DNA from 4 places in the Luteibacter flocculans genome. Region 4 is predicted to be linked to each of the others. Evidence: predicted binding sites of a transcription regulator. Region 4 holds the regulator's gene; each other region holds the start of a gene.
What was found. The regulator FliA, encoded in region 4, starts transcription of late flagellar genes. The targets are predictions, from matches to a motif close to TAAAGTTTNNCNNNCNNNGGCCGATAA.
Positions count from the first base shown of each region.

Region 1 (5,615 bases), 1.9 Mb from region 4:
CACCACGTAGAAGGGGTACGCATCGTCGAATGGCCGTTGCGCACCGTGGGCGAGCACGTGGTGCAGCGCGCGGTCGGTGAAGAACTCGAATGCCTCCAAGCGCAACCGGTGCCGCGCTTCCGCGAAGACCTTCATCAAGGCGTCCATCGCGGGAATCGCCAGCAACATGACCTGCGACGGCGGCGGAGGTGCCGTGAGCGCGAGGGTCGCTTCGACCACGATGCCGAGCGTACCTTCCGAGCCGATCACCAGGTGCCGAAGATCGTAGCCCGAGGCGTTCTTGATCAGGCCGCGGTTCAAGTCGAGCAGTTCGCCCGTACCGGTCACCACCTTGAGCCCGGCGATCCATTGCCGCGTGTTGCCGTAGCGGATGACGCGGATGCCGCCCGCATTGGTCGCCACGTTGCCGCCGATCTGGCAGGAACCGCGCGCGGCGAAATCCACCGGGTAGATCAGCCCGTGCTCGCGGGCGGCGTTCTGCACCGCTTCCAGTGCCATGCCCGCCTGCACGGTCAGCGTGCGGTCGATCGGGTCGAAGTCGAGCACGCGGTTCATGCGATCGAGGCTCAGCACCAGCTCGCCGTTCGCAGCGACCGCGCCACCGGACAGGCCCGTGCGGCCACCCGACGGCACGACCGCCACGCCCTGCTGGTTCGCCCAACGCACGATGCCCTGCACCTCGTCGATCGACGCCGGCCAGGCGATCGCCAGCGGCGAGGGGGGCCAGCGCCGGGTCCAGTCGCGGCCGTGGTGCTCCATGTCGCCCGGGTCGGTCGACAGCTTGAGATCGGGAAACAGGCGGGTCAGTTCGGCCAGGCGGTCGGTCATGGGGTTCTCGCTCGATGTCGGCCGAGGGTGCCACTCCGTTGGGTGCGCCGCAACATGAACGCCACGTTCTGGCATAGTGATCGTCCAATCCCTGGGACTTAAGGGCCGCCATGAAGCGTACGTCGTATCCGAAGGAAGACATCAAGGTGCTGCTGCTCGAAGGCGTCAGCCGAAGCGCCCTCGACACCTTCCGCCAGGCCGGGTACTCGCAGATCGAGTTCCACGAAAAAGCGCTGCCCGAGGAAGAACTCCGCGAGCGGATCGCGGATGCGCACATCGTGGGCATCCGGTCGCGCACGCACCTGACCGCCGAAGTGCTCGCCGAAGCGCGCCGGCTCATCGCCGTGGGCTGCTTCTGTATCGGCACCAACCAGGTCGATGCCGCGGCAGCGGAGCGCCTCGGCGTCCCCGTCTTCAACGCCCCCTATTCCAATACCCGCAGCGTCGCCGAGCTGGTTATCGCTGAGACGATCCTGCTGGTACGGCGCATCCCCGAAAAGAATGCGCAATGCCACCGCGGCGGTTGGTCCAAATCGGCCGCGGGCAGCTTCGAGGTCCGCGACAAGGTGCTCGGCATCGTCGGCTACGGGCACATCGGCACCCAGGTGGGCGTGCTGGCCGAAGCGCTCGGCATGCGCGTGATCTTCCACGACATCGAACCCAAGCTGTCGCTGGGCAATGCACGCCCCGCGGCCAGCCTGGACGATCTGCTGGAACGCGCGGATGTCGTGACCTTGCACGTGCCCGAGACGCCGCAGACCAAGAACCTCATCGGCGCCGCCGAACTCGCCCGGATGCATCCGGGCGCCATGCTGGTGAACGCATCGCGCGGCACGGTGGTGGACATCGATGCGCTCGCCGCCGCGCTTCGCTCGAAGCATCTGGCCGGCGCTGCGATCGACGTCTTCCCGGTCGAGCCGCAAGGCAACAGTGATCCGTTCGTCTCGCCGCTGGTGGGCATGGACAACGTGATCCTCACCCCGCACGTAGGCGGCAGCACGGCCGAGGCGCAGGAGAACATCGGCATCGAGGTTGCCTCGAAGCTGGTGCGCTACAGCGACAACGGCAGCACCTTGTCGGCGGTGAATTTCCCGGAAGTGTCCCTGCCCGGCCACCCGACGAGCCGGCGCCTGCTGCACATCCACCAGAACATCCCCGGGGTGATGTCGCGCGTCAACGACGTGTTCTCGCGCGCAGCGGTGAACATCGATGGCCAGTACCTGCAGACGTCGCCGCAAGTCGGTTACGTGGTCATCGACGTGACCACGACCGAGGAACACGCGGCAGCCCTGCGCAACGAGCTGGCCGCGATCGACGGAACGCTGAGGGCGCGCGTTCTCTACTGAGGGCGCGCCACGGCCTCTAGACGAGGCCGCCGTCGGATACCACCCGCGCGCGGCCTCGCTCCTTGGCGAGATAGAGGCGGCGATCGGCCACGGCGATGAAGGGCGTGGTCTCGTCGTGCTCCCCGGGTATGGCCGTGTGCACGCCTGCGCTGAGCGTGAGGCGCTTGCCCGGACCCAGGCCGACGTGCGGAATCAGTGCCTTGTCCACAGCGTCGAGGCAGCGCCAGGCGAGCGCCATCGCGGCGGCTTCGTCGGTATCCGGCAGCAGCAGCACGAACTCCTCGCCGCCGAAGCGGCAGAGCAGATCACGCTGGCCGCGCACCACGCCTTGGAGCGCTTTCGCCACGCGTTTCAGGCATTCGTCGCCTTCCAGGTGACCGTAGTGATCGTTGTATTGCTTGAAGTAATCGATGTCGAGCACGATCACCGACAAGGGCTGGCGCAGTCGCTGCGCATTGCGCCACTCCACGGTCATCATCATGTCGAAGCGGCGGCGATTCGCCACACCGGTCAGGCCGTCCTTGTAGGACAGCTCTTCCAGTTCGCGCTGCATGTCCAACAATCGCTCTTCGGTCCGCTTGCGTTCGCTGATGTCGAACATGAAGCCGACCAGCGCGTTCGGCGTGCCGTCGTCGTTGCGCACCACGTGCACCACGTCGCGAATCCAGACGAATTCGCCATCCTTGCGCAGGGCACGGTAGTCGGCCTCGTGATCCATGCCGGCTTGCGACTGCGCCACGCAGAAATTGAAGACCCGCTCGCGATCTTCGGGATGGATGCGATCGGCCCAGTCCTGCACGGTGGTCCATGACGACGCCGACCAGCCAAGCAGGTCTTCGATCTGCGGACCGATGTAGGCGAAGCCGAGCGTCGCCCAGTCGAGTTTCCAGGGAATGGCGCGCGTGGATTCCAGCAAGGTCTTGTAGACCCCCGCATCCTCGTAAAGCAGCGCGTCTTCGACGCTCATGGCAGCGATCTCCCCCTGGCAGCGGCCTCAGCCGCGAATAGTCGTCCACCCCCTATCGGCGGAGCTTGGTAAAGCTTGAACCATTCGGAGCCATTGCGCTCGCTCGCGACGCATGTATACACTGTAAACATGCCAACTGACACCACTGCCGAACGCATCCTCGCCGCTGCTCATGCCCTCTTCGATGCCCACGGTGCGGAGGCCGTGACCATGCGTCGCGTGGCGGCGGATGTCGGCCTGTCGGCGATGGCGATCTACCGGCACTTTCCCAATCGCGAAGCGTTGCTGACGCGGCTCTCGAACGACAGCTTCGAAGACGCGGCGCGCACCTGGGCGAGCCACGCGCGCCAGCAGGACCCGCACCGCCGTCTGCTGGCCATGCTGGAGTCGTACCTCGACTACGCCCTCGCGCATCCGCACCTGTTCGACCACGCCTTCGGACTGCCCCGTGACGACGCCAGGCGCTTCCCCGAAGATTTTCGTGCTCGCCGCTCGCCTACGCTGAACCTCATCGCCGACGCGATCGCGGAAGGCATGGTCCAGGGCGCGATGCGCAAGCTCGACGAATGGGATCTGGCCATGGACCTGTGGGCGCATGCCCATGGACTCATCGCGCTGTACCGGGGCGGTCGCTTCAGCTTCGACGAGAAGCGCTTCCGAACCTTCTACCTCGCCTCATTGGGACGAACGATCGATGCCTTTGCGCCCTGAACGCTCCGTAGTGCCGGCCTGGATAATGGCGACCGCCCTTACCGCCATCGGCTGGTGGCTCGGCAGCGGTACCCATCCCGTGTGGTGGATCACATGGCTTGCCCCCGTGCCGGTGCTCTGGCTGGCGTCGAGGGTAAGAACGCGCTGGGCTGTTGCCTCCGCGTTCCTCGCGATGGCGATCGGTTCGGGCAATCTGTGGTCCTACATGCACGGCCACATTGGCCTGCCCTTCGGTGTCGTCGTCTTCGCCATGCTCTGGCCCGGCGTGATCTTCGCGCTTTGCGTGCTCCTGCATAAGCGTCTGCTGCGACGTGGACGCGTCGTCGCTGCCGCCTTGGCGGTCCCGGTCACGTGGGTGGCGCTGGCGTTCTTCAATAGCCTGATATCGCCTCACGGCACCTTCTTCGATATCGCTTACACGCAGATGGACGCGCTGGCGGTGATCCAGTTGGCGGCGATCACGGGTATCTGGGGTATCGGCGCGCTGATGCTTTTCGTCGCGACCGCCGTGGCCTTGCTGAGCGCCTCTCAGGCGAACGCAAGAACGCGGCGCGCCCTGGCGGGGAGCGCGTTGTTGCTGCTCGTCATCGTCCTCGGTTTCGGCATCTGGCGACTCGCTGCGCCGTCCACGTCTCAGGCTCGCGTGGGGCTCATCGCGCTCGATCAGACCGGCAAGCCGGTCGCCATCGACTCGCCGGAAGGCCAGGCGCGTCAGGATCGTTACCTTGCCGCGCTCGGTCGTGCCGTCGATCAAGGCGCGCAGATTGCAGTGCTTCCGGAGGGCATCTTCGCTGCTGGCGCATCCATTCCGGCCTTTGCGGAGTTCGCGCAGCAGCACAGCATGACTGTCGACGTCGGCGTCAACCTGCAGGAAGACCATGGCGTGGAGCGCAACACGGCGATGGTCTTCCAACCCGGCGCGGTTTCGCCTGCGATGCATCACAAGCATCACCTGATCCCTGGTTTCGAGAGCCGGTTCACACCAGGCAACACGTTTCAGATGCTGACGGGCGCGCCACGAATCGGCCTGGCGATCTGCAAGGACATGGACTTTCAGGACTTTTCGAAGGCCTACGGGCAGAGGAACGCGCAGCTGCTGCTCGTGCCCGCGTGGGACTTCGTGGAAGACGGCTGGCTGCACAGTCGCATGGCGATCATGCGTGGCGTGGAGGGCGGCTTTGCCGTCGCGCGCGCCGCTCGCTCCGGCCGACTCACGCTCAGCGACGACCGTGGACGGGTAGTTGCCGAAGCATCCAGTGAACAAGACGACGCCGAACGGGTGGCCAACCTGCCGCTGCGCGAAACGCAGACGCTCTATGCGCGCTGGGGGAACTGGTTCGCGTGGCTCGACGTCGTCGCGTTGCTGGCGCTGCTCGGGATGGCGGTCGCACCGACCTTTCACCGCTCGCGTTAGAGACGACATCTTGAGGCACTCGTCCGATGGAAGCCACCGCCATCGGCAACGAAAAAAGGCGCCCCGAAGGACGCCTTTTCGAATAATGGTCGGGGTGGCGAGATTCGAACTCGCGACCACTACACCCCCAGCGTAGTGCGCTACCAGGCTGCGCTACACCCCGACGAGCGAACGATTGTAACAGCATCGTCGCGACCAGCGGAAGCCGATCAGCGGCGAAGGAGGGTCAGGACTTCTTCCAGTTCCAGGCGAACCTGGCGGACGATCTGGTGCGACATGCTGGCTTCCATGCGCGCCTGCGGACCTTCCAGGCGAGCGCGGGCGCCCGTAATGGTGAAGCCCTCGTCGT
Region 1 covers NZ_CP063231.1:1,164,351-1,169,965, reverse strand. Annotated here, with positions in the region: gene IM816_RS05045 (FAD-binding oxidoreductase) at 1-828, opposite strand, end outside; gene serA (phosphoglycerate dehydrogenase) at 939-2,174, shown strand; gene IM816_RS05035 (GGDEF domain-containing protein) at 2,191-3,141, opposite strand; gene IM816_RS05030 (TetR/AcrR family transcriptional regulator) at 3,271-3,852, shown strand; gene IM816_RS05025 (nitrilase-related carbon-nitrogen hydrolase) at 3,878-5,266, shown strand; tRNA gene IM816_RS05020 (tRNA-Pro) at 5,353-5,429, opposite strand; gene IM816_RS05015 (MerR family transcriptional regulator) at 5,476-5,615, opposite strand, start outside.
Region 1: the regulator FliA is predicted to act here: its motif matches at 3,194-3,220, upstream of IM816_RS05035 (GGDEF domain-containing protein).

Region 2 (5,615 bases), 2.0 Mb from region 4:
CGCGGGATTCGAAGCGAGCACGGCAAGCATCCAGGGATTGGGTGTCGGTTGATTTTCTTCGGCTCCCACAGGTGTTCTGCGCTCTCGTAGGAGCCGCCATGGCGGCGAGGGGAAGCTTGCCTTGAGGTTGGTCGATGCTGGGGCTGGGCGATGTGTGTTTCGGCTTCCCCGCTTCGTTGGCTTCTCGCCGCTATAGCGGCTCCCACATGACGGGGAGTCAGCTCTCGACTGCGGCCAGCAGCGTGCCCACGACGGCGGCGAGCGCGGCATACAGTTCCGGCGGCACGTCGTCGCGTAGGCGAACGGCGGCGAGCAGGGCGGCGATCTGCGGATCGAGTTGCGGTGCCAGCCCGAGGGCCTGGGCGCGTTCCAGCATGGCCTTCACGCCGTCCGCATCGATGCGTTGACTGTTGCCGTTGCTGCTGGGCGACGCGAGCCGCAGCGTGACGCTGCGCCGGGGCGACGGGAGTGACGGGTTCATGCGCGGGCTTCCAGCAGGACCGCGCTGTAGGCGCTGGTGGGTACCGGCAGGCCGTGCATGCAGGCAAAGTTGTCGAGGATCAGGCCACTCTTCTCAAGAAGGCGACGCAGCGAGACGAATTCGTTTTCCAGCCGACCCACGGTTTCCCCGTGTTGCGCCCACAGGCGTACCGATACGCGAGGCACGCGCAGTTGGATTTCGCCTTGCACGGCGCCGAGGGCCGGCGGATCGATGGCGAAGCCCACGGTCCACGGGCCTTCGGCCTCGCCGGGCGCGGCTTTGCCTTCTTCGATGCGAAGCTGGAGCACGTCGTAGCCACGAACGCCCGCCAGCGGGATTTCGATCATCCACAGACCGGCCTGCGGTTGGGATTCGAGCTGCCCAATTTCGACGCGTGCAAGTGCGGCACGCGTGTCGGTACGAAGCTGGCCGACGAGGCCGTCTACGTCTTCTTCCGTCACGGCCATTTCCGCCGCCCGCGATTGGGCGACCAGGGGACGCTGTGCGAGCGGTGGCGGCGTGTCACTGGTGGGGCGCGGCATGGTGTTGTTGCCAGGCCGTGCTGCGGGAAGTTCGGCCAGCGTGCGGCGCAGGGCGAGCAGGGCGGCCTTGAAGTCGTCGGAGGCCGGCGCCTCCTGCTTGCGCTCGGCGAGATGCGCTTCGAGGAAGGCGCCGCTCTTGGCGATGGCTTCCTTCATGCCGGATGGCGAACTCACGTCTGCAGGCTTGTTGATCGCGGCTTCCAGCGTCGCCAGCGCCGCGCGCAACGGCGCCGGAAGCACCCGGGCGATCGGCCGGCGACCGAGAGCGGCGAGCACGCCGAGCAAAGGCGCGTAGCCGTTCTGCTGCGGCAGGCGTTCGCGCAGGCCCTGCATCGCCACCCGTTCGTCGGCATTGCCGAGGACGACCTCGAGTTGCGGCTGCGGCCCCTGGGTAAGCACCCGAACCTGGAACTGCGGGGGCAACTGGGTGCCGGCCGCGTCGGCTTCCACCGTCATGCCGCCGATTTCCAGCAGCAGCTTGCCGATATCGTTCTGGCCCATCACCCGCGCCGACAACAGGGCGCCGACCCGCCAGCTGTCCACCGCGGCTGTGGTACCCGCGGCCGCGCCGGCCCACAACTGGGCAGCGAGACTGGTCGGCTGGATGATCAAGGAGATGTCCTCCGAGGCCCTGCGGGCCCCGAATGGGCACGCTCCTGTAACACAGGGAATCGGCGGGAACTTGCGAAACTTTAGGGGGTGAGTCGGCCCTTTGGGGCTGTCAGTCGCCGCCTGCGGCGGCTGCGAACCGTAAGCTGCGCGCCCGCGGATGACCAACTTACGGTTCACAGGCCGCGTAGCGGCCGACTTACAGGCCCAAAGGGCCGACTCACGCCGCTAGAATAGCGGCATGACCCAGCTTCCCTTCGAACTCCTCGCCACCGATGGCGCGGCCCGGCGCGGCCGTCTCCGTTTCGGCCGTGGCACGGTAGAAACCCCCGCTTTCATGCCCGTGGGCACCTATGGCTCCGTGAAGGCGATGACTCCGCGCGACGTCCTTGAGACCGGCGCGGAGATCATCCTCGGCAATACCTTCCACCTGTTCCTTCGCCCCGGCCTCGACATCGTCGGCGAGTTCGGTGGCCTGCACCGCTTTATCGGCTGGGACAAGCCGATCCTTACCGATTCGGGCGGGTTCCAGGTGTTCTCGCTGGCGCACAAGCGGAAGATCACCGAGGAAGGGGTGACCTTCGCCTCGCCCGTGGACGGATCAAAGGTGTTCCTGTCCCCGGAGGAGTCGATGCGGATCCAGAAGGTGCTGGATTCCGACATCGCCATGATCTTCGACGAGTGCACGCCGTATCCGGCGACGGACAAGGTCGCTTCGGATTCCATGGAGCTCAGCCTGCGCTGGGCCGAGCGTTCGCGCCGCGCGTTCGACGACCTGCGCAACCCCAATGCGCTGTTCGGCATCGTCCAGGGCAGCACCTTCGAGCACCTGCGCCGACGCTCCGCCGAGCGCCTGATCGATATCGGCTTCGACGGCTACGCCGTGGGCGGACTGGCGGTGGGCGAGCCGGAAGCCGAGCGCAACCATACGCTGGACTTCACCCTGCCGATGCTGCCGAAGGACCGTCCGCGCTACCTGATGGGCGTGGGGCGGCCGGAGGACATCGTGGAAGCGGTGCGCCGCGGCATCGACATGTTCGACTGCGTCATGCCCACCCGCAACGCCCGCAACGGCTTCCTGTTCACGGCCGAGGGCACCCTGCGCATCCGCAACGCGAAGTTCGCGGCGGATACCCGGGTGATCGAGGAGGGCTGCGACTGCTACGCCTGTGCCAACGGCTTCTCCCGCGCCTACCTGCGCCACCTGGACCGCTGCAACGAGATTCTCGGCAGCCAGCTCGCCACGATGCACAACCTGCGTCACTACCAGCGGCTGATGGCGGGTCTGCGCGGGGCGATCGAGGCGGGCGGCCTCGAGGATTTCGTCGCCGCTTTCTATGCGGCACGGCGCAAGGCCGAGGTCGACGGCTGAGACCCTCTTGCGGGCGTCGGTCGGCGCCCCAACGCCTTGTCGGGCCCGGGAGGGCTGCGGCCTGCGCCGTCGGCGCGCGGTACATAAGCAGCGGGGTGCGTGGCATAATCCACGATCTTTTTCCGTGAATGGCCGCTTTTCCCAGGCTGTTCCATGACTTGCGAGAAATCCGATGAGCCTTCCGACGTTCGCCGCCATTGCCCAGGCCACCGCTCCCGCCGCTGGCGCCGCTCCGCAGGGAGCCCTCGGCCTTTCGCCGCTGATCATGATGGCGGTGCTTTTCGGCATCTTCTATTTCATGATGATCCGCCCGCAGATGAAGCGGCAGAAGGAGCATCGCGCCCTGCTGTCCGCGCTCGCCAAGGGCGACGAGGTGGTCATGGGTGGCGGCCTGGCCGGTCGCATCGAGGACGTGGGCGAAGCCTTCGTCCGCGTGGAAATCGCCCCGGGCACGGTCGTGCAGGTGCAGAAGGGTTCGATCACCCAGGTGCTGCCCAAGGGCAGCCTGAAGAAGTCCTGAGACTTCTTCTTTCAACAGGCGTCAGCCGCGGCCGGCGCACGGCCGCTTTCATGGAATGCAAGGCATGAGTGATTTTCCACGCTGGAAGTACGCGCTGGTCGTGATCGTGTTGCTGTTCGGCATCGTGTACGCGTTGCCGAATGTCTTCCCGCCGCAGCCCGCGGTGCAGATCTCGGGTAACCGTGGCGCCCTGGTCGACGCGTCGCTGAAGAGCAAGGTCGAAGGTATGCTGGTCACCGCGAAGGTGCCGGCGTCGTCGATCGAGATCGATCCGAAGGGCACCCGCCTGCTGGCGCGCTTCGGCAGCGTCGATGCGCAGGCGAAGGCGTCCGACGTCCTCCGGTCGGGCCTCGGCGACACCTATACGGTGGCGCTGAACCTGGCCTCGACGGTGCCGTCGTGGCTGCGTGCGATCAACGCCAACTCGATGCCGCTGGGCCTCGATCTTCAGGGCGGCGTGCATTTCCTCATGGAAGTGGACCAGAACGCGGTGATCGACGCCCAGGAGACACGCTACGCCGACGACATCCGTGCGCTGCTGCGCGACAAGAACGTGTCGTACGACGCGGTCAATCGCAATGCCCGCGGGCAGGGCGTGAGCGTGGTGCTCCGTTCGGAGGCCGACCGCCAGCAGGCGGCTACGCTCATCGGTACGGACTATCCGGATCTGGCCGTGACCGACGGCGCGAACACCGGCAATCGTTTCATCCTCAATGCCACGGTCAAGCCGGCCAAGCTGCGCGAACTGGCGCAGAGCACGATCAGCCAGAACGTGACCACGCTGCGCCAGCGCGTGAACGCGCTGGGCGTGTCCGAGCCGCTGATCCAGCAGCAGGGCGCCAACCAGATCATCGTCGAGCTGGCCGGCGTGCAGGACACGGCGGAAGCGAAGAAGATCATCGGCGCTACCGCCACGCTGGAATACCGTGCAGGCCTGTACACGCCGCAGCAGGCGGTGGATGCCGCCCGCTCGGGCAGCGTGCCACCCGATGCCAAGCTCTACTACGGTCGCGACGGTCGTCCGTACCTGCTGAGCAAGAAGGTGATCGCCAAGGGTGATGAGCTGACCAGCGCCGTCTCGGGTCGCGACCAGCAGAACGGCACGCCCAACGTCAGCGTCACGCTCAACAGCGCCGGCGCGCGCAAGATGCAGGAGTTCACCAACGACAACGTCGGCAAGCCGATGGCGGTGCTCTACATCACTCGCACCATCGAAACCAAGATGGTCGACGGCAAGGAAGTGAAGACGCCGAAGATCACCGAAGAGGTGATCAACTACGCCAACATCAGCTCGCCGTTCGGCAAGCAGTTCTCGACCAACGGCCTGCCCAGCGATGCGGAAGCGTCGGAACTGGCGCTGCTGCTGCGTGGTGGCTCCCTCGCCGCCCCCGTCGACATCGTCGGCGAGAGCGTGATCGGTCCCAGCCTCGGCGCCGACAACATCGACAAGGGCTTCAAGGCAGTGATGCTCGGCCTCGGGCTGGTGCTGCTGGCTGCCGCGATCTACTACAAGCTGTTCGGCCTCGTGGCGGACGTTGCGCTGTTCTTCAACCTCGTGCTGCTGGTGGCGGTGATGTCGATGATCGGCGTGACCCTCACCATGCCGGGCATCGCCGGTATCGTGCTGACGCTGGGTATGGCGATCGACGCCAACGTGCTGATCTGCGAACGCATCCGCGAGGAGCTGCGCAACGGCTCGTCGCCGCTGGCCGCCATCCGCACGGGTTACGACAAGGCGTGGGCGACCATTCTCGACGCGAACGTGACCCACCTGCTCGCCGCGCTCGGTCTCATGACCATGGGCTCGGGCCCGATCAAGGGCTTCGGCGTCACGCTGTTCATCGGTATCCTCACCTCGATGTTCACCTCGGTGACGGTGACCCATGCCATCACGGCGCTGATCCACGGCGGCCGCAAGCTCAAGACCCTGTCGGTCTGACGGGAGGACGCCATGGAAATCTTCAACCACAATTCGAACTTCAACTTCCTCGGCCTGCGCAAGTTCAGCATCGGCCTGGCGATCCTCCTCATGATCGGTTCGATCGCGCTGATCATGACGCGCGGTTTCAACTACGGGCAGGACTTCCTCGG
Region 2 covers NZ_CP063231.1:811,000-816,614, forward strand. Annotated here, with positions in the region: gene murD (UDP-N-acetylmuramoyl-L-alanine--D-glutamate ligase) at 1-52, shown strand, start outside; gene IM816_RS03490 (flagellar biosynthesis protein) at 218-481, opposite strand; gene fliK (flagellar hook-length control protein FliK) at 478-1,635, opposite strand; gene tgt (tRNA guanosine(34) transglycosylase Tgt) at 1,874-3,004, shown strand; gene yajC (preprotein translocase subunit YajC) at 3,177-3,524, shown strand; gene secD (protein translocase subunit SecD) at 3,589-5,463, shown strand; gene secF (protein translocase subunit SecF) at 5,476-5,615, shown strand, end outside.
Region 2: the regulator FliA is predicted to act here: its motif matches at 1,692-1,718, upstream of fliK (flagellar hook-length control protein FliK).

Region 3 (5,615 bases), 1.9 Mb from region 4:
TCATGCTGCGCCAGCGAAGTTGTCTGAACATTGCGCCGCGTGCATCCAGTGCGGCGATCTGTGAGCTTGTTCCGTTAATCGAGCTCCTTCAGCAGATAACCCACGCCGCGGATGACACTGATCTCCACGCCGGCACCGGCTTCATCCAGCGCGCGGCGCAGCTTGGAAATGTGCGCGTCCAGCGCATTCGATTGGATGGCATCGTCGAATCCGTAGACGGCTTCGCGCAGGGCTTCGCGACGCACCGTGCGCCCTTGCCGATAGATCAGGGTTTCCAGGATGAGCAACTGGCGACGCGGCAGCCGCAGCATGCGCCCGCCGACGGCGGCCTCCCGGGCGCCGAAGTCGTACGTCAGCGCGCCCATCGCCGCCTGGGGCAGCGCGATGGTGGCGGGGCGGCGTGCCACGGCACGGATGCGCGCGAGCAACTCGTCCGTGGCGACGGGTTTCACCAGGTAATCGTCGGCCCCTTCGTCCAGGCCCTCGATACGCTCGGGCAGTTCGCCCCGCGCCGTCAGCACGATGATGGGTAAGCCCGGCAGCATCCTGCGTGCCTGTGCGATCAGATCCACGCCATCGCCGTCGGGTAGCGAGCGGTCCAGTACCAGCAGGTCGTGAACACCGGAGCGCAAGGCCGCCGCGGCGACAGACAGCGATCCGGCGATGTCTACCAGGAGACCATGGCGCTGCAGTGCGCTCCGCATCAACAGCGCCAGTGGTTCGTCGTCTTCGACCAGCAATAGGCGCACGTGTGTCGGCTCCGTCCTGCAAAGGGCAGCATGCTAGCCGATCGATCCGGAGTCACCGGCAACGTTCCGGCAATGTTGCCGGTGGGGCCGGGCAGGGTAGACGTCAGGCTGGCTCGGGAGCGGGGAGCTGGGGCTGCGACAGCGCTTCGAACGTGACGGCGAAGCACGCACCGCCTTCCGCCAGGTTCTCCACCGTGATGTGCCCGTTTTGCCTGCGCACCAGTTCCAAGGCGAGATGGAGACCGAGGCCGTGCCCCGGGTCGCCCGTCTGCGCGCGGTAGAACGGCTCGAAGATGCGCTCGCGGTCCTGTTCGGCCACGCCGGGCCCCTGATCGCAGACCCGCAACGTGTTTGGCGCGACCACGCGCAGGCTGATGGTGCCTGCACCGCCGCCATGGACCACCGCGTTCTGCACAAGATTGGTCACCACGCGGCCGAGCGAGAGGGGTTCCGCGGATACCCACACGGGATCGTCCGGCGCATCTACTTCCAGGCAGTAACCCTGCGCGGACGCCAATGGCGCCACGTCAGACGCCACGTCTCTCGCCACTTCACACAGGTTTACCGGCGTCCGTTGGACGCCTTGCGCCTGGATGCGTTGAAGATCGAGCAACTGTTCCGCGAGCGTGGCGAGCCTGCTGACGTCAGCCCGCAGCAGGGCCTTGTCGGGCCCCTTGGGCATGGTGTCGATGCGCGCCATCAGCACGGCGATGGGCAGACGCAGTTCGTGCGCGGCGTCGCGCAGGAACTGGTCGCGGGCCACGTAGGTCGTGCGAAGGCGATCGATCGCTTCGTTGAACGCCGCCACCAGGGGGTGGATCTCGCGTGGCACCGTGTCCAATTCCAGTTGCACGGCCCGGTGCGACAGGTCGATGGCCGCCGCCGACTGTGCGAGCTTGCGCACCCCCGCCATGCTGCGCCAGATCAGCAGGGGCGCAATCACGAGCGTCGAGAGGATCAGCGGCACCGACACGATGGGGCTGACGACACCACTGACCACGGCCACCCAGCGTCCGAGGTCGTCGCGAGACGCGCCGCCGGTCATGATGTGGATGCGCCGGCCATCGACCTTTTTCACGTCGATGCGTACGCCGTAGGGCGCGCGCTCTTCATAGGCGTGGATCTCGGAGGGCCCGATCCAGGCGAGCTGCTGCGACAGCTCCGTGTAATAGGAGGGCGGGTTGCCATAACGCGCGGAGTGCCCATCGGCGTCCGCCACCATGAGCCAGAACGACGGATATTGGCGGCGCAAGTCTTCCAGCCGTTCCGTGTGCTCGATCGAAAGGCCTGCCGGGCTGGTGCGGACTGCCTGCGCGGCCGTCTTGATCACGCCGTCCGAAATATAGGTATTGCGGCCGTCCAGCAGCAGATAGAGCAGGCCGCCGAAGGCGAAGAACAGCACCACGGTCTGCACCACGGAAAGCGACACGAACAACTGCCACAGGAGCGATTTACGTTTCACCGGAGGTCTCGGAGGGCTGCGGACGGCGCGGTACGCTGAACCGAAGCGTGACCAGAGCGACGTCGCTGCACGAAGCGGGTAGGGAGGCTGACCGGCTCGCATGGTGGCACAGCTCGTATCGCCGTCGCCTTCCCTCGGTGGAGCGCCACCTCCCCTAAAGCTTTCCCCGACAGGGCCGATAAGCCCATCGAACGACCCCAAGGCGATGTGCGCCAAGGGTCCCAACGGTACGGACGATGGCGAAGAAATCCTCCAAAGACGCCCCTCGCGCCCCGCTGGCGCTGGATGCCGACCTGCGCATCGGCGCTGCGCCCGCGCTGCGCGAAGCCCTGCTGGGTGCGCTGGCCGCGGGCGAGGCCATTCAGCTGGACGGCAAGGCGGTGACCCAGATCGATACGGCCGGGTTGCAGGTGCTCGCGGCGTTTTCGCGCGATGCCCGTGCCGCCGGTCTGCCGGTCGCCTGGACCGGTGTCAGCGATCCCCTCCGGCGCGGCGTGTCCGTGCTGGGTCTTCATGCTTTGATCGAACTGCCGGCCGAAGCCGGCGTGAACTGAAGGTGCTCCCATGGCAAAGATTCTTGCGGTAGACGATTCGGCTTCCATGCGCAGCATGGTCGCCTTCACCTTGCGTGGCGCGGGCCACGACGTGGAAGAGGCCGAGAACGGCCAGGCCGCGCTCGATACCGCCGGTAACCACAAGTTCGACCTGATCCTCGCCGACGTGAACATGCCGGTGATGGACGGTATCTCGATGGTTCGCGAGATTCGCACGCGTCCGGGTTACAGCGGCGTGCCGATCCTCATGCTGACGACCGAGTCGAACCCCGAGAAGAAGATGGAAGGCAAGGCGGCCGGTGCGACCGGCTGGCTGGTGAAGCCGTTCGATCCCGACCAGCTGCTGGCCACCGTCGCCCGCGTGCTCGGTTAATTCCCTTCGCAAGACGTTCCGGTAATCCAGGGTCCACCATGTCCAAAGTCGATCTGGCGCAATTCCACAAGGCGTTCCATGAAGAGAGCCTCGACGGTCTCGACGCCATGGAGCAGGCCCTCCTCGCGCTGGACGAGGGCTCCGACGATCCGGAACTGATCAACGTCGTGTTCCGCGCTGCCCATTCGATCAAGGGCGGCGCGGCCACGTTCGGTTTCACCGACGTTGCCGCGTTCACCCACGTGGCCGAGAACCTGATGGACGAGGTCCGCAGCGGCCGCCGTCCGATGGAAAAGGCCGTGGTGGAACTGCTGCTCCGCTCGGGCGACACCGTGCGCGACATGCTGTCCCTGTCCATGGCAGGCCAGCCGGCCGCCACGGCAGAGAGCCAGGCCTTGCTCGCCGAACTGTCGGCGATGGTGTCCGGCGGCTCTGCCGCGCCGGTCGCCGCCGCGAAGGCGGCCGCTCCCGCAGAAACCGTCGAGGGCTGGGACATCACGTTCCGTCCGTTCGATTACTTGCTCAAGACGGGCAACGATCCGGCGCGCATGTTCCGCGAGCTTGGTGCCCTCGGCCCGCTGCGTGTCGAATGCGACCCCAGCAAGCTTCCCTCGCTGGCCGACATGGACGCCTCGTCGTCCTACCTCGGCTGGTCGCTTCATCTGGACGCCGGCGCCAAGCGCGCCGCCGTCGAAGGCGTGTTCGACTGGGTGGACGGCGATTGCGAGCTGAATCTCGCTCCTCGTATCGCTGCCCCGGCACCCGCATCGGCCCCTGTCGCCGCGCCCGCGGCACCGGCCGCGCCGCGTGCCGTGCGCGATCCGGCTGCCAACAGCGAGGCCAGTTCGGTCCGCGTCGGCATCGAAAAGATCGACACGCTGATCAACCTCGTGGGCGAGCTGGTCATTACCCAGTCCATGCTCAGCCAGTTCCAGGACGGCGTGGACGAGTCGCAGCTGGAAATGCTGCGCGATGGTCTGGCCCAGCTCGGTCGCCACACGCGCGAGCTGCAGGAAAGCGTGATGAGCATCCGCATGCTGCCCATCAGCACGGTGTTCAACCGCTTCCCGCGCCTCGTGCGCGACCTGGCGCAGAAGCTCGACAAGAAAGTGGTGCTCGACCTGCGCGGCGAGACCACCGAACTCGACAAGACCGTGCTCGAGAAGATCGGCGATCCGCTGGTCCATCTCGTCCGCAACGCCATCGATCATGGCCTGGAAGTACCGGCCAAGCGCCTTGCCGCCGGCAAGGGCGACACCGGCACGCTGCGCATGGAAGCCTTCCATCGTGGCGGTGCCATCGTGGTTGAAGTGGCGGACGACGGCGCTGGCCTGAATCGCGAGGCCATCGTCGCCAAGGCCGTGCAGCGCGGCATCATCGCCTCGGGCGACGGTATGTCCGACGACGCTGTGGCGGAACTGATCTTCGAGGCCGGCTTCTCCACGGCCGCCGCCACCACCGATCTTTCGGGGCGTGGTGTGGGCATGGACGTGGTCCGGCGGAACGTGATGGATCTGGGCGGCACCGTCGCCATCCGCAGCACGCATGGCAGCGGCACCACCTTCACCATCACGCTGCCACTCACTCTCGCCATCATCGACGGCCTTACGGCGGCGGTGGCGGAAGAAACCTACATCGTGCCGCTGGTTTCCATCGTGGAATCGGTGCAGGTGCAGCCCGACAGCGTGCGCAGCGTGGTCGGCGGCGGCGAACTGTTCCGCTTCCGTGACCAGTGGTTGCCGATCGTCCGCCTGTTCGACGTGTTCGGCTGCGAGGGCAAGCGTCCTCCGGTGGACGAGGGCATCGTCATCGTGGTGGAGGGTGAGGGCACGCGCATCGGCCTGTTCGTGGACGAGTTGATCGGCCAGCAGCAGGCGGTGGTGAAGTCCCTGGAGGCCAACTATCGACGTGTGGCGGGCGTGTCCGGGGCGACGATTCTCGCCGACGGCTCCGTGGCGCTCATCGTCGACGTGGCCGGCCTCGTACGCATGCAGGCGCGTCGCAAGGCCGCCTGACGAACGATGTAAGGAAGCGCCGCAAGGCGCTTCATATTCCCCCTCAAGTCCCCACGGCCACGGCCGATACCCCTTGAGAAGGGGTCCCGGACCGCCACTGATCCGACGTGGGAACGACATGAACCAGCCATCCAGCACCAATACCGCCACGCCCGAAGAGGCTGCGCAGTACCTCACCATCAACCTCGGCAACGAGGAATACGGCATCGATATCCTTGCCGTTCGCGAGATCCGTGGTTGGACCGCGGTCACGCGCATCCCGCAGGCGCCGACTTACGTGCTCGGCGTGCTGAATCTCCGCGGCGCCATCGTCCCCGTCCTCGACCTGCGCCTGCGCTTCGGTCTGCCGCGCGAGGAATACACCGTCACCACCGTCTGCGTCATCGTCATGGTCGCCGGCCGCCAGTTCGGCGTGGTGGTCGATGCGGTGTCCGACGTGGTCGATGTCCTGCCTGGCGCGGT
Region 3 covers NZ_CP063231.1:1,206,173-1,211,787, forward strand. Annotated here, with positions in the region: gene IM816_RS05135 (response regulator) at 75-749, opposite strand; gene IM816_RS05140 (sensor histidine kinase) at 853-2,211, opposite strand; gene IM816_RS05145 (STAS domain-containing protein) at 2,448-2,765, shown strand; gene IM816_RS05150 (response regulator) at 2,776-3,138, shown strand; gene IM816_RS05155 (chemotaxis protein CheA) at 3,177-5,153, shown strand; gene IM816_RS05160 (chemotaxis protein CheW) at 5,272-5,615, shown strand, end outside.
Region 3: the regulator FliA is predicted to act here: its motif matches at 2,367-2,393, upstream of IM816_RS05145 (STAS domain-containing protein).

Region 4 (5,615 bases):
GCATCGCCGGCTTTGCGGCGTGGAAACTGAATCGCGCGCAGCTCGACGCCGCGGCAGGTGTCGCCGCCGGGACGGGGGCTCCGGGTACCGAGCTGGCACTGGAATCCGCGCCGCCTGCCGAGCGGCTTGAGTTGTCCTGGGAAGACGTGGCCCAGGTGGACACCATCGGTCTGGAAGTGGGCTATCGCCTGATTCCGCTGGTGGACAAGGCGCAGGGCGGCGAGCTGATGGCGCGGATCAAGTCCGTGCGCCGCAAGCTCTCGCAGGAACTGGGTTTCCTGGTGCCGTCGGTGCACATTCGCGACAACCTCGATTTGGCGCCGCACGGTTACCGCATCTCCCTGATGGGCGTGCCGATGGGCGAGGCGGAAATCCACACCGAGCGCATGCTGGCGATCGATCCGGGCCGCGTACACGGCACGATCAACGGCATCGCCACACGCGACCCCGCGTTCGGCCTTGATGCGGTCTGGATCGAGCCGGGCATGCGCGAGCACGCGCAGACGCTCGGCTATACCGTGGTCGATCCGGCGACGGTGATCGCCACCCATCTTTCGCACATCCTGCAGAACCACGCGCACGAGCTCATTGGTCACCAGGACGTGCAGCAGTTGCTCGACCGCCTCGCCCAGCAGACGCCGAAGCTGGTGGAAGACCTCGTACCGAAGCGCCTGTCGCTCGGCGCCGTGGTCAAGGTGCTGCAGAACCTGCTTGCGGAGCGGGTACCCATCCGCAACTTCCGCGGCATCGTCGAATCGTTGGCGGAGCATGCAGGCCAGAGCCAGGATCCCGGCGTCCTCGCCGCCGCGGTGCGCGTCACCCTCGGCCGACAGATCGTGCAGGAAATCGCCGGCCTCGGGACGGAAGTACCTGTCATTACTTTGGCGCCGGAACTGGAGCAGATCCTGCTCCAGTCCCTGCAGGGTGGCGGTCCTGCCGGCGCGGCCGTCGAGCCGGGTCTTGCGGATCGCCTCCAGCAGAGCGTCGCGGACGCCGCGCGGCGTCAGGAAGCGGCGGGGGAACCGGCCGTTTTGTTGGTCTCGCCGGCACTTCGTCCGTGGTTGTCGCGCTTCACGCGGCATGTGGCCCAAAACCTGCATGTACTCGCCTACAACGAGGTTCCGGACAACCGTCGCGTCAAGCTGGTGACGGCCCTCGGGCGATAGGAATGAGACGCCGCGCGAAGAATAGGCGCGCGGACCGAACGAACATGGTGGCGCCTGGGAAAGAGGCGCCAGGACAAAGACAGGATCGAACGCATGAAAATCAAACGATTCGTTGCTCCCGACATGCGCCAGGCCATGCGCCAGGTCAGGGACGAACAAGGCCCGGACGCCGTGATTCTGTCGACGCGCCGCCTGGATGAAGGCATCGAGATCATCGCTGCGCTGGATTACGACGAAGCACTGGTGCGCGAGGCCGGCTTCGGTGTCGACGCGCCGAAGCGCGACGAGTCGCCGCTGCGCGCCCTGCGCGATGACGCCGAGCGCGCCGCACGCATCGATCAGGCCCGCGCCGCCACCGCGGCGGCCGTCGAACGTGCCGCGAAGGGCGGGGCACCGGCCAGCCAGACGAACACCAATGCTCCGCAGCGTCAATCGAGCGCGGCGCTGGCCGCCAGCGTCGCAGACGTGGTGCGCGCCGCCACCGTCACGCCCAATAACGATGCCGCCGTGAACGGCGTGCGTGCCGAGATCAACAACCTGCGCGAGATGCTCGAAGTGCAGCTCTCGACGCTGGCCTGGAACCAGATGGATCGCGAGCAGCCGCTGCGCGCCCGCGTGCTGCGCGAGATGACCCGGCTGGGCATCGACGCCGACGTCGCTCGCGCGCTGTGCGCGGAACTGCCGCCGGGCATGACGCCCGAGCAGGCGCGTTATCTGCCGCTGGGCATTCTTTCGCGCAACATCCGTACGAGCGGACGGAATTTCGACACGGTCGGCGGCGGCGTCATCGCGCTGGTCGGTACCACCGGCGTCGGCAAGACCACCACCATCGCGAAGCTCGCCGCGCGCGCGGTGCTGCGTCACGGCGCGTCCAACGTTGCCCTCATCAGCACGGATCAGTACCGCATCGGCGCCGGGGCACAGCTCGAACACTATGGCCGCCTGCTCGGCGTGCGCGTGTTCAACGCGCAGGATGCCAACAGTCTGCGCAACGTGCTGCTCCAGCTGCGCGGCCGCAACACGGTACTGGTCGACACGGCCGGGCTGGCGGGCAACGATCCGAAGCTCCAGCAGCAGTTCGAGACGCTGCGTGCGACCTCGGATCTGCGCGTCTGTCTCGTACTGGCGGCCAACGCGCAGGCGCAGGCCATCGACAACGCGGTGCGCGCCTATGCGCCGCTGGCTCCGCAGAGCGCCATTCTCACCAAGCTCGACGAGGCGCCGCTGATCGGCGGCGCGCTGTCCGCACTGATCCGCCACGGCCTGCCGCTGGACTACACCACCGACGGCCAGCGCGTGCCCGAGGACATTGCGTCCGCCGATGCGCGCAAGCTGGTCTGCCTGGCTGCGCAGCTCGTCAAGCAGCGCAGCGACGAACCCGACGACGCCATCCTCGCCGACCGCTTCGGCGGTGTGGCGCCGGCCCTGGCTTGACCCTCTTTCTCTTCAACCGCAACCGACTCCCACGGCAGTGACTTACTTCATGAGCACACACGTCGATTCCACCCAGGCCGCCGGGCTCCACTGGCTCGCCGATCGCCGCCCCACCCGCAGCATCGCGATTGCCGGCGGCAAGGGCGGCGTGGGCAAGACCACGGTGGCGGTCAACCTCGGCATGGCGCTCGCGATGGGCGGCCGTGACGTCCTTCTACTCGACGCCGATCTCGCCATGGCGAACGTCGACGTCCTGCTCGGCCTGCAGCCGACCCGGCACCTGGGTCACATGCTGGAAGGGGAGTGCGGCATCGAAGACCTCATCCTGCAGGCCGCACACGGCCTCAAGGTGATCCCCGCCACGTCGGGCGCGCGTCGCATGGCGCAGCTGCCGAACATCGAACACGCGGCGGTGATCCGGGCATTCGACGAATACCCGCTGGCGCCGGAGTACCTGATCGTCGACACGGCGGCGGGCATCTCGGACAGCGTCTCCATGTTCGCTGCGGCCTCGGACGAGGTGGTGGTGGTGGTCTGCGACGAGCCGGCCTCGCTCACCGACGCCTACGCGCTCATCAAGGTCATGAGCCGCGAGTTCGCGGTTAACCGCTTCCGCATCGTGGCGAACATGGTTCGCCACGCCCAGGAGGGGCGCCAGCTCTTCGAGAAACTGTCCCGGGTGACCAATCGTTTTCTCGATGTTTCCTTGGATTTCATGGGCATGGTTCCGCACGACGAGTACCTGCGCCAGGCGATCCGCCGCCAGTCGGCGGTGGTCGATGCCTGGCCCAGCAGCCGGTCGGCGGTCGGATTCAAGAATTTGGCCAGGTCGGTCGATACATGGGGTGAACCCGAACCCCGTGCACAGGGCCGTATTGGCTTCTTCGCCGAACGGTCCCATCAGGGGGGGGGGCTACCACTGTGAGCGTTGCGACCGAATACCTTGAGATCACGCGCATCCCAGCGGATGAACTGGTAAAGACCCACGCGCCGCTGGTGCGCCGAATCGCCTATCACCTGATGGGCCGGCTGCCGCCAAGCGTGGATGCAAACGACCTGATGCAGGCCGGAATGATCGGACTGCTTGAGGCCGCAAGAAATTACTCGCCGACTCGCGCGGCCAGCTTCGAAACCTATGCGGGTATCCGCATACGTGGCGCCATGCTGGACGAACTGCGCAAGACGGATTGGACTCCGCGCTCCGTCCACCGGAAGTTGCGCGAGGTCGCGGAGGTGACGAGGCAGATCGAAAACGAGACGGGTGGCGACGCCGAAGACGCGGAAGTGATGAAGCGGCTGGGCATCGACGCCATGGAATACAACCAGATCCTGGCGGACGCGGCGAGCGCGCGGTTGTTGAGCCTGACGGCGCCCGAAGGCGACGAAGGCGCGGCGATCGACGTGGTCGACCCGGACGCGGCCGGTCCGGAAGGTACGTTCGAGCAGGAAGGCCTGCGTGGCGCACTGGCGCAGTCCATCGACGGATTGCCCGAGCGCGAGAAGCTGGTCATGTCGCTGTACTACGACGAAGAACTCAACCTGAAGGAAATCGGTGCGGTGTTGGGAGTGAGCGAATCGCGGGTATGCCAGATCCATGGCCAGGCCCTGATTCGACTCCGCGCACGCATGTCGGGCTGGAAAGACAAGCAGTGACGGCACCCGTAGTGACGTCGCCGAAAAAGAACACGCGGTAGCAAGGCGGAGAGAACGTTTTGGACAAGAACATGAAGATTCTCGTGGTGGACGATTTTTCCACCATGCGACGCATCGTCAGGAATCTGCTGGTGGAGCTTGGCTTCACCAACACCCTGATCCAGGAAGCCGAAGACGGTAATGCCGCGCTGGCGATGCTGCGCGCGCAGCCGTTCGACCTGGTGGTCACGGACTGGAACATGCCGAACATGACCGGCATCGACCTGCTCCGCGCCATTCGCGCCGACGCCGCCCTGAAAGCCATGCCCGTGCTGATGGTGACGGCGGAGAACAACCGCGATCAGATCATCGCGGCTGCACAGAGCGGCGTGAACGGCTACGTCGTCAAGCCCTTCACGGCGGTCACGCTGAAGGAAAAACTCGACAAGATCTTCGAACGACTCGCCGCGGCCGCGGGCTAAGGAACGACCATGAACACCGTGATTTCCCCTGGCCACGACGTGGCGCCCGAACTGCGCGAGCTGCTGGATGCGAACGATCCCGCCTCGGTCGAGGAGGCCCTCGATCGCCTCCTGCGCAGCCGTGAACAGCACCTCTTCATGGCGCTGGGCCACTTGGCCCGCGACCTGCACGAATCCGCGCGCCGGCTTGCCGCCGACATCTCGCACGATGGTGTGCCGGGCAACATGAGCGATGCGCGCAAGCACCTGCGCGACGTGCTCGAGATGAGTGCCCAGGCTGCCCATCGCACCCTCGATTTCAGCGAAAAGCTGCGCCCGCAGGCACAGGCGCTCGCCCGCCAGGCCGACGAGGTGCTGGTGCTCGATCACGCCGACCCCGCCTTCGCCACCAGCGCCACGGCGCTTGCCGTGCGCGTGGGCGACTTCGCCCAGAGCTGCGACATCGGCTTTGGCGAAATGGTCGAGGCGCAGTCCTGGCAGGATCTCTCCGGCCAGCGCGTGGCGCAGGTCGAAGCGTTCATGGCCAAGGTGGAATCGTCGCTGGTGGAGCTGGTGCGCCTGACCGGCACGCTGGCCGGTGGTGCCGCGCCTGCTGCCGAAAAGGTCAGTCAGGACGAAGTGGACCGCCTGCTCAGCGAATTCGGCTTCTGAGCGCCCTATGAGCGTGGAGCTGGACAACGAGCTGCTCAACGTCTTTTTGATCGAGGCGCGCGAGCTGCTGGAAAGCCTGGGCGAACAACTCGTGGACCTCGAGTCCTCGCCCGGCGACGTCGACCTGTTGAATGCGGTGTTCCGCGCGTTCCACACGGTGAAGGGCGGTGCAGGCTTTCTTGGCCTGAACCCGATGGTGGAGCTGTGCCATCGCGCCGAAGATCTGCTCAATGAAGCCCGCAACGGCGCG
Region 4 covers NZ_CP063231.1:3,090,133-3,095,747, reverse strand. Annotated here, with positions in the region: gene flhA (flagellar biosynthesis protein FlhA) at 1-1,166, shown strand, start outside; gene flhF (flagellar biosynthesis GTPase FlhF) at 1,260-2,600, shown strand; gene IM816_RS13320 (P-loop NTPase) at 2,650-3,525, shown strand; gene IM816_RS13315 (RNA polymerase sigma factor FliA) at 3,522-4,253, shown strand; gene cheY (chemotaxis response regulator CheY) at 4,313-4,714, shown strand; gene IM816_RS13305 (protein phosphatase CheZ) at 4,724-5,365, shown strand; gene IM816_RS13300 (chemotaxis protein CheA) at 5,373-5,615, shown strand, end outside.